DNA from 2 places in the Paenibacillus sp. FSL R5-0928 genome. Region 1 is predicted to be linked to the other one. Evidence: predicted binding sites of a transcription regulator. Region 1 holds the regulator's gene; the other holds the start of a gene.
The links. The regulator Rex, encoded in region 1, represses fermentation and respiration genes when NADH is low (regulators of the CRP and FNR family bind a similar motif). The targets are predictions, from matches to a motif close to TTGTGAAATATTTCACAA.
Positions count from the first base shown of each region.

Region 1 (5,318 bases):
ATATGAAGCATTTCACTGTGGCACACACGTTATCGCGACTGTATAAAGATAGCCGAAACGGACAGCTTCCTGCTCTGCGCCAGATCTTACAGTCGTCAGGCAGTGAAGAGGCTTCAGAATGGAGCGGAGTCATCGATCGGATCTACCCGGATCTGCTTACTGTCAAAGAAACCTGGGATGCACTCAGCGACAAGCTGTTCAGCCTTTTGCCGGAACGCAGTGATGCAGCAGCAGGGGAAGCGGGACAACTGGTTATGCGTTTGCTTCCCGCCCGTAAGCCGAAGGATTGGGATGAATTAGTTGCGCTTGAGAACACTATGAATCTGACGTTAAGCGACATCATCCGTAAGGGTGATAAAATGCTTAATGAGATGCGTGACCAGGAAAGCCAATCCTCAGCAGACAGTCTTGTTACTGATATTAGCGGTTTATTTAAGGATTTGGCTTCCATACGTGAGCAAGTAAGATTCTTTATGGGGCTGAATGACGATAATGTAGTATATTGGCTGGAGGCAAATGGAAATTACCGCAGCAAATCACTGCAGATGTATGCCGTCCCTGTGGATGTTAGCAGCCAGCTTAAAGAGTTGTTCTTCGATAAGAAAAAAAGCATCGTGCTTACCTCGGCGACGCTGTCTGTAGATAAATCTTTTCAGTTTATGATTGATAATCTCGGACTTAACGAAGCTGCGGAAGAGGGACGTCTAATGACTTCACTCCTTCCTTCTCCCTTTAAGTATCGCGAGCAGGCGCTGCTAGTTATACCGCGTGATTTTCCTAGTGTGAAGGGCAGTGTGGGCGATGCTCGATTTGTCGATACACTCGTACAGTCGTTAGCAGAAGCTGCCAAAACAACACGTGGGCGGATGCTGGTTCTGTTTACTTCTTATAAAATGCTGCGTCAGGTATATGATCCGCTTAAAGAGGCTTTGGCCTCACAAGAGATTACGGTGCTTGGTCAAGGCGTGGAAGGTGGCAGCCGGAGCAAGCTGATCCGCCGCTTTCAGGACAGTGCAGCATCCGTTCTGCTGGGGACGAGCAGCTTCTGGGAAGGTGTAGATATTCCAGGTGAAGCACTGACTTGCCTGGCCATCGTGAGACTTCCGTTTCAACCGCCGAATCACCCGTTGGCGGAAGCGAAGTCGGAGTTATTGCAGGCTCAGAAGAAGAATCCGTTCATGAAATTGTCTGTTCCTCAAGCGGTTATTCGTTTTAAGCAGGGATTCGGAAGACTGGTTCGCACGGCGCAGGATCGCGGAATAGTTATTGTTTATGATACAAGGGTTATTGAATCTCATTACGGGAAGTATTTCCTTTATTCATTGCCTGGTCCCAAAATGGAGCATATGCTGACTGATCAAATGGTCCCCCGCATAGCGGAATGGCTAGAGGATGGCGGCGCTTCTTAAAATGCTCGTCTTCAGTTTAGCTCCTCCTTATCCTTAAGGGCGGTAAGTTACAGTACCGCCCTTAATAAGGAGAGGTATACGTTTGAATATGGATTTTCACAAGAACATTACTATTTTTAGGAGGAAAAATATGAAATCGGATAAAATATCAGAAGCCGTTGTTCGCAGACTACCTGTGTATTTGCGTTTTTTGAATGATCTCCAGAATCGCGAAATATTAACAGTTTCCTCTCAGGAACTTGGACAAAAGCTGGATCTTAATCCCGCACAGATTCGTAAGGATTTAGCGTATTTTGGTGACTTCGGCAGAAAAGGTATCGGCTATGATGTAACGTATCTTATTGAGAAAATCCGTCATATTCTGAAGCTGGATCAACAGCTTAATGTAGCTTTAGTAGGGGCAGGTAATCTCGGACATGCCTTGTCTAATTACAATGCATATCTTAAAGATACAATGAAAATCACCGCTATATTTGATTCGTACGCTCCTAAGGTTGGACGTAAGATCAACTCCCTTACTGTGCAACCAATGGATGAACTAGGCAGCACGATTCGTGAGCAAGGTATTCGCATTGCCATTATTACCGTACCTGATTCAGAAGCTCAAAATGTAGCAGATATTCTCATTTCTTCTGGGATTGAAGCGATTTTGAACTTTGCCCCTGTGATTCTGAAGACACCACCGAATATCCGGGTGCATGCAGCTGATTTTACAACTGATCTGCAAAGTCTTGCTTATTACTTGCGGGATGGAAAGGAAGAAAGCGAACATGAACAGCAATAAAACGATAATTAAGGGCGGGTATTTTCTGACTCCGGGAACGGATGAGCCGGTTCTGAGTGGATATATGACTATTGAAGATGATTTAATCACTTACATAGGAAAAGAAGAGCCTCAGATGGAAGCTGGAGTGCAAGTGGTTGATGGCAGTCGTCTGCTGTTCATGCCTGGACTTGTAAACACACATGGTCATGCGGCGATGTCTTTGCTGCGTGGATATGGAGATGATTTAGCGCTACAAGTGTGGCTTCAGGAGAAAATGTGGCCGATGGAGGAAAAGTTCACCGGTGATGATGTATACTGGGGAACCTCCTTATCTGTATTGGAAATGCTGAAGGGTGGAACTACGACCTTCCTCGATATGTATGATCATATGGACCGAGTAGCTGAGGTAGCTGAGTTATCAGGTATCCGTTCCGTATTGATGCGTGGTGTGATCGGGTTATGTCCAGAGGATGTACAGAATCACAAGCTTGCGGAAGCGATTTCTTTTGCCCGTAACTGGCATGGAAAGGCGGACGGTAGAATTACTACTATGATCTCGCCGCACGCCCCTTATACTTGCCCTCCGGACTTCCTGGTTAAGTTCGTGCAGGCAGCGCATGATCTGGATTTACCGATGCATACGCATATGTCCGAAACGAAACGTGAAGTGGAACAAAATGTGGCGGATTACGGGTTGCGTCCTGTAGCTCACTTAGAGAAGCTTGGAATGTTCACACGTCCCTCGATAGTTGCACATGGTGTTCATTTAAATGATGAAGAGATTGAGATCTTGGCTCGCCATAATGTGGGTGTCTCTCATAATCCGGGCAGTAATTTGAAGCTGGCTAGCGGAGTGGCTCGGGTTACTGATCTTCTAAAAGCTGGTGTGAAGGTGTCTCTTGGCACGGATGGCGCGGCAAGCAACAATAACTTGGATATGTTTGAAGAGATGCGGCTTGCAGCTCTCATTCATAAGGGTGTCAGCGGTGATCCAACGGCTGTTCCAGCTCCAGAAGCTCTACGTATGGCTACAGAATATGGCGCCCAGTCCATCTTTTTAAATAATGTAGGTAGACTTGCTGTTGGGATGAAAGCTGATTTCATTGCAATTGATATAGATCAGCCGCATTTGCTGCCACACACAGATCTGTTGTCTCATGCAGTTTACTCTGCTAGCGCTAAGGATGTTGAGCATGTGTGGGTGAATGGTAAACAGGTCATCAAGCATGGACAATGCTTAACCCTGGATGAGGAAGCTATCCGGCGTAAAGCGCAAGAAGCCTTCGAAGGTTTATTGAAGCGTTAAGTCTGGATAATAACGAATAAATAATAGGCTGCGACTTTTTGCTTTTAGCAAAAGTTGCGGCCTTTTGTACATTTTAAAGGCTGGGAAAGCTAGAAAATTATGAAATTTTGGATAAACACGCGGGTGTGTTATATAATCAAAAAAGATATATTACTAGAAAGGGAGCTGTACCTTGAAGAAAAGGAAAAAATGGATCCTCCTGGGGTCAGTTCTGATTCTGCTCCTGGGGTTTGGACTTATCCAGTTCTATGCCTATATTATGAAAGATCAATGGAACGAGCGGGATATCGCCAAGGATGTTGCCAAAACCAGAGCGGGTCTAACAGAGGTAACCAAAGCACAAAAATCGGTTTGGGATGAAAATGCAGTGTACTGGGTTTTAACAGGAAAAAATGAAGCCGGGACTGCTCTTATGGTCTGGGTCCGCTTTACGGTAGATGGAAAATATGCTGAAGGCGACGACGCAGTGTTTGCTGAGGAACTAAGTAAAGGAACCTCAGAAGCCCAAATACGCGGCATTATCAAAGCTGATCTTCCGGACATAACGATTGAACGCTTGCTGCCGGGAGTATATAACGGAGAGTATGCTTGGCAGCTTTTTTATAAACAGAGCGGTCGGTATTATTATCAATTTTATCGGTTTTCGGATGGGTCCCGAATGGGTGAAGGTTACAGTTTACCTAAAAGTTAAGCCGAACATAAGGAAATTAAGGGTGGCAATGTAAACAAGCGAACTTATTATAAGTTCGCTTGTTTACATTTATTTGATGTACAAAAGTGATATACTAAGTGATATACTGAATGGGTGGTTATCACCGAATATTCTCTTAAATTCACATACAAAAATAGGCCGATTGATTAAAAATCAAGGCCGATTTTGTCGAAAACGAGGAATATATTTGGTATTGATGGAAATATTTAAAAAATTAAATTTTAAATATATTCACATTTATTTTGAAATTAGTATATACACCTGTGATATACTACTACTTGTAATTAGAACAGCAATAAGAGACTTCAGTCTCTCTGATGAGCTCTCAAGTAGCTATAAATTATTATACTGAGCTTTATATTTTGTCATCTTTGAGAGGAGGACGTTTCTTGAAATTACGTCTTGTACCTGTGCTGATAACGTCTCTACTGTCGGCTACTCTATTGTTTGGTGGCTTCTTTTTGTATCGTCAGTTTGCAATGCAGGAACCACTTCAGAAGATTGTATCTCAATATGAGGGCGTCAATGATTCTCATATCAGTATTAACCGCAATGAGGTCACTTTGAAACTTGATCTCCAGCCAGGCACGAAATTACGTGAACTGGTTCAGTACGTCTCTAAAGAAGGAAAATCGATGATTGATGGACGTACACTGAAACTTGATGTAGAACAGAACTCCAGTGAACTGCTGGATGAATACTGGGATAAAGCGATGTTCTCTGTAGCTGAAGCCATGGAGAGCCGTAAATATACACTTATACCCACAGAACTTGATGGACTCAAAGCGCAATATCCGCAATATAAAAATGTGATAGCCTCAACAGAAATTGACGACAATAATGTCTATGTAAGCTTGAGTAATGGAAAAGAAAGCAAATTTATTATTTTGCCGCGCAAACCTGCGACATTGGGGGTATGGAATAATGCCTAAATACCTTAAAGAAATTCTAATCGGATTTGTTCCTGTCTTGTTTATTTTTATGGCTTTTCTAGGCATTAATATATTCCCGATCGTTATTGCTGCTGGGATGCTCACGGCTTTACTTATCATTGCTCATTTAAGAGGCGGACTTGCGGTGAATGCAGGTGCCGGGAAGAAACGCAAGAAGGATGGACCTTCAAAG
Region 1 covers NZ_CP150225.1:4,813,992-4,819,309, reverse strand. Annotated here, with positions in the region: gene dinG (ATP-dependent DNA helicase DinG) at 1-1,409, shown strand, start outside; gene MKZ16_RS21750 (redox-sensing transcriptional repressor Rex) at 1,540-2,193, shown strand; gene MKZ16_RS21745 (amidohydrolase) at 2,180-3,481, shown strand; gene MKZ16_RS21740 (DUF5590 domain-containing protein) at 3,654-4,172, shown strand; gene MKZ16_RS21735 (hypothetical protein) at 4,583-5,125, shown strand; gene MKZ16_RS21730 (AAA family ATPase) at 5,118-5,318, shown strand, end outside.

Region 2 (5,318 bases), 1.1 Mb from region 1:
ATAGTTGTTGTAATAGGCCGTTCGAGAAACCCCTGCGCGTTTCACAATATCGGTGATGGTGATTTTACTAAAAGACTGTTCCTGGATCAAGAAGACTAATGCCGTGCAGATGGCTTCTCTTGTCAAACGGTTAGTTTCTTTATTGGAACGATGCTGAGAGGTATTTGGACTGTATAATTCATGATTTGAGATGACATTTTCCCTCCGTTTGTACATTCTGATGTTCGTTTCATTGTTTTTCATGAGTCTTTTCAATATGCTAAAACCATAAGGCATTACAAATGTAATGTCAAAATAATCGTTAGTTAAAATGGGAGGGCGTCATGTTAGAAATCTTATATAGACGATTGTCAGCGGTGCTGCTTTTGATCCTAGCACTCTGTGCTACGGTATTCATTGGCAAAGAAACGGTAATCTCGATCGTGACCATTATCTTTTTGTTAGCAGATTTAGGCATCTCTTTTTTACTCTTAAAGAAACGTGAGAAGGTACATGTGGTTTTTATTAGTGTGATGGTGGCAGAAGGGCTATTCTTACTAACAAGAGAATTTTGGCTGCTTGCGCTTTCTATCCTGCTGCTGATCGTAGCGGGCATATGTAGAGGACTCTTTGGGCAATCGGGGAGCAGAAGAGTCACTCCGTTTCTAGCCGTTCGTAAAGTGTTATTCAGCATTACTGCACTTATCGTTACTGCACTTTGGGGGATTGGAATCTATGCAAAACCTATTACAACACCTGTGGCATTATCAGCTGATGCGGCTATGACGATCGATGAACGTAAATTGGATTCTGCAGCAATGATGCTGAAAGATATTGAAGTAATGAATTCTTTTGGAAGCCGTACAACCGGCTCTGAGGGTCTCAATCAGTTTATTGCTTGGCTGGAGCAGCAGGTAACGGATATGGGGCTGCAAGTATATCGTGATCGCTATACTTTTGACCGATGGGAAGAAAAGAACAGTGCTTTAATGATTGATCAGCAGGCAATTCATGTCTCTTCAGCTTTTCCCTATTCCGGGGAAACTGACGAAAAAGGTGTGACAGGGGAGCTGGTGTATACGAAGCGTGGTGAATATGGCCAGGCCAGTGGAAAAATTGCTGTCATTGAAATTGAGAATTTTAGAAATTTTCCAAGTGGGATCGTTATGAATATGCGGGCTTCATCTCCAATGGACAACCAAATTGCCCCAAATGAAGGCGATCTGGTCCTCACTACAGCTTTAAAAGAAGCTAAATTGGAGCAAGCGACGGAAATGGGCGTAAAAGCTGTTGTTTTAGTCTGGAAAGGGGTATCTGACGATAAGGTTGAAGAGCAATATGTGCCTTTTACCACCGATTATGCAGGAATCCCTGCAATCTGGGTTAATGAAACGGAAGGGAAAAAGGTGATCAGCGCAGCTCAAGAGCATAAAGAAGGTACGGTTATTTTAGAAGCGGAAATACAAAAAGATGCCCCAACAGAATCCTTTTATGTGAAGATTGACGGTAAGAATAAAGACGAAGCGATTATCGTAAATACCCATACGGATGGGATAAATGTAGTGGAGGAGAATGGCGCTGTGGGTATGCTGTCTATGATTCGTTACTTACAGCAGGAGCAGCCGGAACGTACGATGATTTTCGCTTTTGTGACAGGGCATTTTAGATTACCGGAGTTCAAAGGGTCCTCTCAGGCAACTTCCACCTGGATGGAGGGGCATCGAGAGCTCTGGGATGGCAAGAATGGCCATTTAAAAGCTGTAGCTGGAATTACGGTTGAGCATTTAGGCAGCATGGAGTGGAAGGACGATGATACGGGTCACTATGGTCCAACTGGACAAATAAGTACAGAATATACGTATGCAGGCAATGAAATGATGGCAGCCATTTGGCTGAAGGCTATTGAAAAGACAGATAGCACACGTACTGTATTATTGCGTGGACATAACAAGTTTGAGTTTGGAGAGAGTCAGCCCTTATTTGAAGCAGGGATACCGGTGATTGGATTCATTCCAATGCCCGACTATCTGCTCGTGGATAGTGACAACAGAGAGATGGACAAATTTGATGCAAAGCTAATGCATACGCAAATTGTATCGTTGCTGAAAGCGGTCAAGCTAGTGGACGGAACGGAGACGACTAAACTCGGGAAGTCAGATGGGTATTCTTTTTTCTACGGTCGTACTAAATGATAGTGGCAGTTCAAGATTTGTCATGACGAAGATGACATTAGCTTGAATTCAAAAAACACTGATGATTTAAGTCAGTGTTTTTTTGTTGCAAAAAGGGAGTATATTACGGCTTAAAATGAGAAAATTTCGTTTTTTTGTTAGCATCGAAGTAGGAGGAAACTTGTGACATCACATATACGCTAATCAATCAATAGCTCATTCGGGTGCTTTTTGTGTTATTCACTGAGTTGTTAGAAAGATTTGTCCCTTTCTTGAACGTTTAGGGATTAAGAGATGTCGATGATTGAAATACTTAAAATTTAAGATAAGATAACTTTAATTATTAGGCCACGTTATTAATTTGACTGCTCAGTAACAGGTAAATCAGGTTCGCCAACTCTTGCTTTGTGAAATTTTTCTCTTTTTACATAGCAAAGAACGAGGAATGTCATACTAAAACGAACAGGAAACGATGTCGCTGAGCCTTGCTAAACCTGATATTGAATGCAGCCTAATGTTAGCGGGCCTAATCATAAGTATCAACTTAAGACGAAAAATGAACAGAGTTTTGAAGGGAGCAGTAAAGAATGGCAATTGATACGGTGCTATGGAGCAGGCTAGTGACAGGCTTGACTCTCGGGTTCCACGTTATTTTTGCGACGATTGGCGTCGGTATACCGCTAATGATCGCTATAGCAGAGTTCATCGGGATCCGGAAGAAAGACCCCCATTATACACTTATGGCAAAGAGGTGGTCTCGAGGATTTGTCATTTCTGTGGCGGTTGGTGTTGTGACCGGTACAGCGATTTCACTACAGCTGGCCCTGGTATGGCCGAATTTTATGAAACTGGCTGGGAATGTCATTGCACTTCCGTTATTCATGGAGGTGTTCGCGTTCTTTTTCGAGGCTATCTTCCTGGGCATTTATTTGTATACGTGGGATCGGTTCAAAAATCCATATACCCATTGGCTGCTGACGATACCGATTGTCGCCGGGGCAGGCATGTCTGCCGTTTTTATTACGACGGTGAACGGATTCATGAACCAGCCTGAAGGCTTTGTCATGGAAGCAGGCCAATTCACAGCGATTAACCCGGTGCAAGCGATGCTGAATACGGCGACGTTCTCCAAAGTGTTCCATGTATTAAGCTCGGCCTATTTAACAGGAGCTGCCTTGTTAGCCGGGATTGCAGCCTTCGCGATGCTGAGAAAAGGTGTGTCCGCATACCACAAAAAATCTTTAAATCTCATGATGGCGGTCGTTTTACTATTTGGTTTACTGAACACGTTAGCCGGTGATGTGTCCGCCAAGTTTTTGGCCGAGCATCAACCAGAGAAGCTTGCAGCGGCAGAGTGGCATTTTGAGACGAGTAGCAGGGTGGATTTGGTTCTATTGGGATGGCTGAATGCAGAGCATGAAGTTCTAGGGGCTCTTCATCTTCCGAAGCTGCTCAGCTTCCTGGCCTTTGGAGACTTTAATGCAGAGGTGACGGGGCTCGAGGAATTCCCCAAGGAAGAATGGCCACCACTTCTCGTTCATTATCTGTTTGATTTAATGGTCGGAATCGGATTTACTCTGCTCGCGATTTCGTTCCTATATTTTCTGTTTGTGTTCTGGAAAAAGCGTAATGAGCTTAACAAGTGGATGCTTCGCATCATCGCACTGAGCGCCCCCCTCGCTTTTCTGGCTGTTGAGCTGGGCTGGTTTTATGCAGAAGTCGGGAGACAGCCGTGGATTATCCGTGGATATATGCGTGTTGAGGAGGCTGCCACGTCTTCACCGAATGTAAGAATTATATTCTTCGCCTTATTGCTCTTGTACATCGTACTCGGCAGTATGTGTGTAATCGTGCTAAGACGCTTGTTCAACAATAATCCGGCAGAAGCTGAGATGGAGAAATGGATGAAGGATCATCCTAATCATTCTACCGAAAAGGGGGGCACTGAATGATGAGTTACGAATTGATTGGCATCTCGGTGCTCTGGCTGTTTTTGTACGGCTATTTAATTATAGCTTCCATTGATTTCGGAGCGGGCTTCTTCGCCTTTTATGCCCGTTTAACGAAGCAGGATCATCTCATTAATCGTCTGATTTCGCGTTATTTATCACCCGTTTGGGAAATTACAAATGTATTTTTTATCTTTTTCTACATTGGCATCGTCGGTTTTTTTCCGGACACAGCCTATTATTATGGCTCCGCGCTACTTGTTCCGGGAAGCATTGCATTGATTCTTCTTGCGATTCGCGGTTCATTCTATGCTTTTGAAAATTACGGTTCCAAGAAAAACATAGTATATCTTTTTTTGTACGGAGCTACAGGTTTGCTTATTCCAGCATCGTTGTCAGTGGCGCTAACTTTGTCTGAAGGCAGCTTTATCGTGAAGCAGGGGGAGACGGTTTCTCTGGATTACTGGGCGCTGTTCACCAATCCGTTATCGTGGAGTATCGTTGGACTGGCAATTGTGTCCGTTTTGTTCATTAGCGGCTCATTTCTGACATTTTACGCTTCTCGGGCAGAGGATCATTCCGCGTTGAAGCTGATGCGCAACTACGCCCTGTTTTGGAGCACACCGACGATAATCCTCGCACTTACAGCATTTATCTATTTGGGTCAACACAATGAGCGGCATTTTCAAAATATGATGGATTTATGGTGGTTGCTGGCACTTTCCGTTGCTTTCTTCATGATCGCGATGTGGCTATTATATAACGGACGCCGTTACGGATTAGCTTTTATATGCGTCATGTTGCAATTTTTCTGTGCCTTTTTCGCTTATGGAATTGGGCAATACCCTTATATTCTTGATCCGTATATCACGATTCAGAGCAGTGCAACTTCACCGGCAATGGGCTTAGCATTAGTTATTGTGTTTATCGGCGGTCTATGCCTGTTGATCCCATCCCTTATTCTGGTCTTCAGACTCTTCCTGTTTGATGCGGATTATGTAAAAGGGAAAAAATAAAGCTGATTAATCCATTACGGCATGTTTGAGGTTTCCCTACAAGCCTATATATAAAGGAGGTGTGATCTGTGAAGAGGAAATCCAGTCTGATTTCTCAACAAATGTCTTCACAAAGGAAAAACATGGCTCTCCTCGCAATCATTTCGCTCGGGCTTGGTATAGCTATTGTGAGTCAGGCTGGACTGCTTGCTGAAGCAGTCCAA
Region 2 covers NZ_CP150225.1:3,730,248-3,735,565, forward strand. Annotated here, with positions in the region: gene MKZ16_RS16715 (TetR/AcrR family transcriptional regulator) at 1-243, opposite strand, end outside; gene MKZ16_RS16720 (hypothetical protein) at 324-2,171, shown strand; gene MKZ16_RS16725 (cytochrome ubiquinol oxidase subunit I) at 2,738-4,102, shown strand; gene MKZ16_RS16730 (cytochrome d ubiquinol oxidase subunit II) at 4,099-5,115, shown strand; gene cydD (thiol reductant ABC exporter subunit CydD) at 5,184-5,318, shown strand, end outside.
Region 2: a site for Rex is predicted at 2,556-2,573, ahead of MKZ16_RS16725 (cytochrome ubiquinol oxidase subunit I). Genes of this name have one in related genera too.